DNA from 2 places in the Sphingomonas sp. LR59 genome. Region 2 is predicted to be linked to the other one. Evidence: riboswitches for the same ligand, from Rfam matches in the RefSeq annotation. Region 2 holds a riboswitch; the other holds the start of a gene.

Region 1 (4,212 bases), 1.6 Mb from region 2:
AGCCGTAATGGGTATTTTGCGCGACGGCGTTGATGATGCAGTCCGCCTTCGCGGTGCGAATCAGCTCACGATAGAGCGGCTTTGCCCCCAGAAGCGACGCGGGCCGATCTTGTCGGACGGTTTTAGATAGATGCGCAGCATCCCGACTTCGCGGTGATGGACAGTGAAACGGTTGGGCATGACGGGCTTTCGACAGGAAACAGGATCAGGCGCGCGTGCGCCGGCGAGAAGCGCGGTGCGTGCGGGCATCGCGCAGGGTCGCGTCGGGTGTGAGGTGTGCGGCAGGTACCTTTGGTACAGCGACGCGCTGCGACAGGTAGATGCCGTTGTGGCCTGAGCAGAGGTAGGCGACGAAGCACGCGACTGCGATCGGCACGGCATAGGTCGCGCCAAACAATTCGATCCCCATGAAGGTGCAGGCAAGCGGCGTGTTGGCTGCACCCGCGAACAGCGCGACGAAGCCGATCGCCGCGAACACCCCCGTCGGCACTCCAAATACGGGCGCGAGCGCATTGCCGAGCGCCGCGCCGATGAAGAACAGCGGGGTCACCTCCCCGCCTTTGAAGCCGGCACTTAGGGTGACGACGGTGAAAAGCAGCTTCAGCGCCCAGCTCCACGGGTACGTATTGGAGCCGAAGAAGCTGGCAATGGTCAGGCCACCCGGCGTTGCCGCCAGCGTGCCTAGGCCGAGATAATCTTGCGTGCCAAATAGCCAGACCAGCGCGATCACGGCCAAACCACCGATAACGGGTCGTAGTGGGCCATAGGGTATCACGCGCTTCAGCCATCCGCCGAGCGCATGGTTGGCCTCTGCAAAGGCCAGCCCGACCAATCCGAATACGACGCCCGCGAGGCTGGCTTTTGAGACGAGCGACGCGTCGACCGGCACCATCGCATCGACATGGTAGGCGCCGTGATGAATGCCCCAGGAAAGACAGGTCCAGTCACCCACCAGTGCCGCGACCAAGCATGGTACTAGCGCACGATACTCGACCCGGCCGATCGCCAGGACCTCCAGCGCGAAGACCGCGCCCGCGATCGGCGTCCCGAAGACCGCGCCAAAGCCCGCCGCGATTCCGGTCATCAGCAGGATGCGTGTCGCTTCCGCATCCAGCTTGAGTGCGCGGCCGAAGCCGCTGGAAAGGCTGCCGCCCAATTGCACGGCGGTGCCTTCACGCCCCGCCGATCCCCCGAACAGGTGCGTCACGACCGTGCCGAAGAAGATGAGCGGGGCCATGCGCAGCGGCACACCGCCCCCCGGTTCATGGATTTGCTCGACGATGAGGTTGTTACCGCCTTCGACCGAGCGCCCTGTCAGGTGGTAGAGCAGTCCGACCATGAACCCGCCGATCGGCAGCAGGTAGAGCAGCCAGGGAAAGGCAAAGCGAAGCCGGGTCACGGCATCGAGGCTCCACAAGAAGGCCGCGCAGAGCGTTCCCACCGTTGCGGCCATCGGGACCAGGATCAAAGCCCACCGCAGCACCGACATGGCATGGGTGCGGCGATCGCGAATGAACGCTGCCATGTTGAACTGGTCGTAGAGATTGCGAAATGTCGCGCGCACGATTCCTCCTTGCTGCCTTGCGGCGCTTGGTAGGAATCATCGGCCCTTGCGAGGGCGGTTCGGCCGAATGGCCCGGCGGAAATCCATCGCCGTGCCCGAGCATATGATGTCCGACGGCGACCTGGTCAACCAACCGCAGGGTTGCGAAGGGACCATATGTCTTGGTGAAGATCGATAAAATGACTGCACCCATGGAATAAACCCCGACGGGCGTCGTCTACGCTTTCGAGACTGATGCGCCGGAGGCTTATGCGTAGACGAAATTGGATGCTGGGTCTGACTGCTTCGGCCATGCTCACCGGCGCAGTCGCGGCCGCCCCCGCCGATGGCTACGCCAGCATGGTATCTGCCGCGATGGACCGGATGATGGCGGGCATGATGGTCAAGCCGTCCGGCGACGTCGACCGCGACTTCGTCGCAATGATGCTTCCGCATCACCAGGGCGCCATTGATATGGCGGTGGCAGAGCTGCGCTACGGCCATAACGAGCAGCTCAAGCGCATTGCGCAGGAGATCATCATCGATCAGCAGCAGGAGATCGCCGCCATGAAGTTGGCGATCGGTCAGCCGCTACCCCTTCGACGCCAGCCCCGACGCAGGGCGGCGACCACCACAGCCATATGGAGCACTGACATGATCCCGACCTTCCTGCGCTCGGCCGCCTTGCTGATGAGCGCCGCACCGGGCATTGCCATGGCCCAGCAGGCGCCGTGGAACGCCAAGGACGTGCCTGTCAGCCACCGCGACCGCGTCTATGCATCCGAACAATTCTCCAACACGGTGTCGGTGACGGACCCGGCCGACAACAGGTTGCTCGGCGTCATCAAGCTCGGCGATCCGCAGCCGATGAATTTTTCCCCGCTCTACAAGGGGCAGGTGCTGGTTCACGGCCTCGGCTTCTCGCCGGACGGGAAAACACTGGCGGTCGTGTCGATCGGATCCAACGCCGTGTCGTGGATCGACACCGCCACCAACACCGTCAAGCACACGACCTATGTCGGGCGCAGCCCGCATGAGGCGTTCTTCACGCCGGACGGCAAGGAGGTGTGGGTTACGGTACGCGGCGAGGATTACATCGCCGTGCTCGACCCCACGACGTACAAGGAGACCGGTCGCATCAAGACGCCCGGTGGTCCGGGCATGACGATCTTCTCTCCCGATGGCCGATACGGCTATGTCTGTTCCTCGTTCAATCCGGTGCTGGCCGTGTTCGATGTCTCGACCCACGCGCAGGTCGGACAGGTGGCGCAGCCGAGTCCGTTCTGTCCCAACATCGCCGCGACGCCGGACGGCAAGCAGGTGTGGTTCACGCTGAAGGACATCGGCAAGACGGTCGCATTCGATGCCAGGCCGCCTTTCGCGATCCTCAAGGTGCTGGATACCGGACCGATCACCAATCACGTCAACTTCGCCCGCACGGTCAGGGGACAGTTCGCCTATGTCACGGTGGGCGGGGAAAACGCGGTGAAGGTGTTCCGCACGTCCGACTTCGCGCTTGTCGCTACCATCCCGGTCGGCAAGATGCCGCACGGCGTCTGGCCATCGGGCGACGGCCGGCGCATCTATGTCGGGCTGGAGAATGCCGATGAACTTGCCGCGATCGACACCGCCGGCAACAAGGTCGTTGCCACCGTGCCGGTCGGACAGGCACCGCAGGCGATCGCCTATGTGCCGAACGCTATTCCGACAGGCCCCGGCACCGACAATCTCCAACCGCTCGGTACGGCAGGCAAGGCGGTGCATCTGAACATGGGGCCAGTTGGAGGCAATGGTGCGGCAAGCAGCATTACCCTCTTCGACCAGGGCATCATTCAGGTCGTGCAGAGTGCCGTTACCGGTTTGCAGCCCAAGAAGCCTTATATGCTCGTGCTCACCGCCAACGCGGACGGCAGCGGTGCGGTAGAGCCGCTTGCGAACTTCATGAGCAATCCGGCAGGTGCGGCGATCGTCAACGCATCGGGTCCGATCCGGCAGATCGTTCAGGGCAGTGCAGCGGCCCCCGGCGCTTTCTGGCGGTCGCCGAGGTAGTGAATGGCGCACCGGGCCGCATCGTGCAGGTGCAGCGCGACTGAGATGGACCCGCTTGCCGCCGCGATCGAGCCCCTGGTCCCCGGTCTGCGCCGTTATGCCCGGTCGTGGTTGCGCGATCGGGCGATGGCGGATGACGTGGTGCAGGATTGCCTTGAGCGCGCGGTCGGGCGCTGGCGGCAACGACGCGGGACGGAGGTTCGCCCCTGGATCTATGCGATCCTGCACAATCTGTTGGTCGACCATCAGCGGCAGCATAGCCGGCGAGGTACGGCGGTTCCGCTCCACCTCGTGGACGACGCTGCGCTCGGCCACCCGGCCGATCAGGACGCAGGCCTGCACCACCGAGACCTGTTGCGCGCACTTGATGCGTTGCCCGAGGAGCAGCGGACGGTGCTGCTCCTCATTTCCGTCGAAGGTCTGTCATATGGGGAAGTCGCTGCCGTCGTCGGCGTGCCGCTGGGAACGGTGATGTCGCGCATATCGCGGGGGCGCGACCGTCTGGCGACGCTCCTCCAGGAGGATGAACGGCCACGATTAAGGAGTATTCGATGACCAGCCCGATCGGAGAAGACGATCTGGCCGCGTGGATCGATGGCAGGCTGTCGCCCGAGCGGCAG
Region 2 (4,212 bases):
TCAATGATGAGAAGTTGTCCGCACGGCACGTCGGAATGCTGATCGTTGTGGACGCTCTTTCGGTAGCAGGCCCGGTCGTTGTGAGAAAATCGGAAGTTACATTGCCGCTTATAGAGGTTGCCTATAAGGTTGGTGATGCCTCGCATTCAACAGTTGCGCTACCTCGTGGCCGTCGCCGACACGCTCAGCTTCAGCCGTGCGGCCGATCAGTGTCGTGTCACCCAGCCCACGCTCAGTATGCAGTTGAAGGAACTGGAAGGTCGCCTGAACACGCAACTCGTTGAACGCACGCGCGTACGCGTCGTGCTGACGCCGGTCGGCGCCGAGATCGCTCGCCGTGCGCGCTTCGTGCTTGCCGAAATCGAGGATATTCGGGAGATCGCGCGCCGTGACGATCCCGCGGCACTACAGGGAACGCTTCAAATGGGCGTTCTGCAGACGGTTGGCGGGTACGTCCTGTCGCTGGCAATGCCGGCGCTACGCGAGACATTCCCTGATTTGCGGATCGTCGTGCGCGAGGACAGGCTGGAAAGCCTGCCGGGGAAATTGTCGGATGGTACACATGACGTGCTCCTTCTGGCGCATGGACCCAGCCAGCCCGACTTCAGTTTCGTCCGGTTGATCCGGGAACCGCTGCACCTTGTCATGCCGAGCGACCACAGGCTTGCCCGATGCGAAGTCGTGCAGCCCGAGGATCTAGCCGGCGAGACAATCCTGGTCATGGACCGCTCACCACGGCTTCACGACCAGATCGCTTCGCTATGCAACGAGGTCGGCGCGATCGAAGTCGACGACTATGCCGGGACCACGCTCGACACGCTGCGTCTCATGGTGACGACCGGCATGGGCTTGTCGCTCCTCCCCGCACTGTATGTCCGGTCGGACGTGCTGCGCGAGAAGCTGATCGTCGCGCGACCGCTGGCGAGGCGGGCGCCAGTGCGCGACCTGACGATGATATGGCGTTCCTCGTCACCACGGGAAGCGACATATCGCCGTCTCGCCGAAGTTATCCAGCGGTGCGTGATGCCGTGGGAACAGCCGGACACCGGCGAACCGGCAACGATTTTTGGCGGTTAGGACTGGACGCAGCTATGGGCATACGATGCTATCCGGGAGAATAAGGGATGCGCGCGACGGCGCGACGCGCGCTGCGTCCGGGCCTCCCGCAGGGTGGCGTCGGGGGTGAGGCCGTCTGCGGGCACCTTGGGGACGGCGACGCGCTGCGACAGGTAGATGCCGTTATGCCCGGAGCAGAGGTAGGCGACGCAGCATGCGACCGCGATCGGCACCGCATAGGTGGCCCCGAACAGTTCGATGCCCATGAAGGTGCAGGCGAGCGGCGTATTGGCCGCACTCGCGAACAACGCGACGAAGCCGATCGCGGCGAACACGCCGGTCGGCACGCCGAACATGGGTGCCAGCGCATTGCCGAGCGCCGCGCCGATAAAGAACAGCGGCGTGACCTCGCCTCCCTTGAAGCCGGCGCTCAACGTGACGACCGTGAACAGCAGCTTCAGCGCCCAGCTCCACGGGTGCGTGTCGGGGCCGAAAAAGCTGAATAGCGTCAGGCCGTCAGGTGTTGCTGCGAGCGTGCCGAGGCCGAGATAGTCGCGTGTACCGAACAGATAAACGAGCGCGATGACAGCCAGCCCGCCGATCACGGGGCGCAGCGGGCCATAGGAGACGAGCCGCTTGAGCCACCCACCAAGGGCATGATTGGCTTCTGCAAACACCAGCCCGACCAGCCCGAACCCCACGCCGGAGATCCCGGCCTTGATGACGAGCACTGCGTCAACCGGCACCACTGCATCGATCCGGTAAATACCGTGATGGATACCCCAGACAAGGCAGGTCCAGTCGCCGACCAATGCCGCGACCAGACATGGCACCAGCGCGCGATATTCGACCCGCCCGATCGCCAGTACCTCCAGCGCGAACACCGCGCCCGCGATCGGCGTGCCGAACACCGCACCGAACCCGGCCGCGATGCCGCACATCAGCAGGATACGGGTGCCGTCCGCATCGAGGTTGAGCGCGCGACCGAAGCCGCTGGCGAGACTACCACCCAACTGTACCGCAGTGCCTTCGCGACCCGCGGACCCGCCGAACAGATGCGTCACCACCGTTCCGAAGAAGATCAGCGGTGCCATGCGTAGCGGCACCCCGCCCCCGGTTCATGTATCTGTTCGACGATGAGGTTGTTGCCGCCCTCCACCGAGCGTCCGGTCAGATGATAGAGTAGCCCGACGGCGAAGCCCCCGACCGGCAGCAGGTACAGCAGCCACGGGAAGGCGAAGCGCAACCGGGTGACCGCATCGAGGCTCCACAGGAATGCCCCGCAAAGCGTGCCGACGACCGCGGCCATAGGGATCAGGATCAGCGCCCAGCGCAGCACCGACATGGTATGGTCGTGCCGGTTGCGGACGAACGTCGCCAAATTGAGTTCGTCATAGAGATTGCGAAATGTTGCGCGCACGATTCCTCCTTGCTGCCTTGCGGCGCCTGGTAGGAATCATCGGCCCTTGCGAGGGCGGTTCGGCCAAATGGCCCGGCGGAAATCCATCGCCGTTGGTAGCTATATGTCGTTGCGATGCACCAAGGTCAAATGCACGTTTGAAAGGAGGTCATGACCGGATGGTTGGGCGGCACTATGAGGCTGTTGCGATGCTCGAAAGGTCGGTCGCGGTATCGATCACCACCCCAGCCTCTTTGCGCTCAGAATAGCGGTCGACAAGCTGCCTGGTGTGCGGTCGCAGCAGGATCGTGAAGCGCACCAGTTCCTCCATAACATCCACGATCCGATCGTAATAGCTGGACGGCTTCATCCGGCCGGCGTCGTCAAACTCGTTGAACGCCTTGGCTACGCTCGACTGGTTGGGGATCGTCACCATTCGCATCCACCGGCCGAGGACGCGCAGGGTATTCACGCTGTTGAATGACTGCGACCCCGCCGACACCTGCATGACGGCAAGCGTGCGGCCCTGCGTCGGGCGCATCCCACCCATCGACAGCGGCAGGTGATCGACTTGCAGCTTCATGATGCCGGTAATCTGACCATGCCGCTCGGGGCTGCACCACACGTGCCCCTCCGACCACATCGACAGTTCGCGCAGCTCGTGAACGGCTGGGTGATCGTCCCCCGTCACCTGATCGGGTAGCGGCAGCGTCGAGGGATCGAAGATCCGCGTTTCGCAGCCGAAGAATTGCAGCAGGCGAGCGGCTTCCTCGACGCAAAGCCGCGAGAAGGACCGTTCCCGCAGGGAGCCGTAGAGCAACAGGATGCGCGGAGGTGGATCGCCAGCACCTAGCCCAAGGGCAGGACGATCGAGCGCATAGCGCCGATCGAGCGCGGGTAGATTATCAGGATCGGAGAGAATGCGGAGCGGCATCAGGCGGTCCTTGGGCCAAGCAGAATGATACAGGTGCCGATCAGGCACAGTGCGGCTCCGCCCGCGTCCCAGCGATCGGGCCTTACCCCTTCGACAGCCCACAGCCAGATCAACGATGCGCAGATGTAGACGCCGCCATAGGCAGCATAGGCCCGCCCCGCTGCATCGCTATCCACGCGTGTCAGCAGCCAGGCGAACAGCATAAGCGAGACTATGCCCGGAGCCAGCCACAGGGGCGATTTGCCCAGTCGCATCCATGCCCAAAAGGCAAAGCAGCCCGCGATTTCCGCGAGTGCCGCGGCCAGATACACGAGCGTCGTCATACCATGCTGATCCTGATCGCGAGTGCCGCGAGTGTCACCAGCAGCACCGGGATCGTTAGTGTCGCACCAACCTTGAAGTAATAGCCCCAGCCAATCCGAATGCCCTTTTGCCCGAGGACATGCAGCCAGAGCAGCGTCGCGAGCGAGCCTATCGGTGTAATCTTCGGTCCAAGGTCGCACCCGATCACGTTGGCGTAGATCATCGCTTCCTTGATCGCGCCCGTAGCGTGCGTCGCGTCGATCGACAGCGCGCCTACCAGTACGGTCGGCATGTTGTTCATCACCGAGGAGAGCAGCGCGGCAATGATCCCGGTCCCGAACGCCGCGCCCCACACGCCGCCTTGCGCAGTGCGATCGAGCAGGCTGGCAAGGTGATCGGTCAGGCCAGCATTCCGCAGGCCGTAGACGACCAGGTACATGCCGAGCGAGAAAATCACGACCTGCCACGGCGCACCTGCCAGCACCTTGCGCGTCTGGATGACATGGCCGCGCGCGGCGAT

The links. Region 2 has a riboswitch for fluoride ahead of QP164_RS06985 (voltage-gated chloride channel family protein). Riboswitches for the same ligand answer to the same signal wherever they lie in the genome.
Region 1: linked by a shared signal. The riboswitch ahead of QP164_RS14570 (voltage-gated chloride channel family protein) and the one ahead of QP164_RS06985 (voltage-gated chloride channel family protein) in region 2 are both predicted to bind fluoride.

What each region holds. Positions count from the first base shown of each region.
Region 1 is NZ_JASPFL010000001.1:3,124,414-3,128,625, forward strand. Features, by position in the region: gene QP164_RS14565 (DUF190 domain-containing protein) at 1-196, opposite strand, end outside; gene QP164_RS14570 (voltage-gated chloride channel family protein) at 206-1,564, opposite strand; fluoride riboswitch at 1,588-1,664, opposite strand; gene QP164_RS14575 (DUF305 domain-containing protein) at 1,832-3,592, shown strand; gene QP164_RS14580 (RNA polymerase sigma factor) at 3,638-4,147, shown strand; gene QP164_RS14585 (anti-sigma factor family protein) at 4,144-4,212, shown strand, end outside.
Region 2 is NZ_JASPFL010000001.1:1,540,661-1,544,872, reverse strand. Features, by position in the region: gene QP164_RS06990 (hydrogen peroxide-inducible genes activator) at 136-1,077, shown strand; partial or broken gene QP164_RS06985 (voltage-gated chloride channel family protein) at 1,074-2,476, opposite strand; fluoride riboswitch at 2,500-2,576, opposite strand; gene arsH (arsenical resistance protein ArsH) at 2,649-3,389, opposite strand; gene QP164_RS06975 (YnfA family protein) at 3,389-3,712, opposite strand; gene QP164_RS06970 (arsenic transporter) at 3,709-4,212, opposite strand, start outside.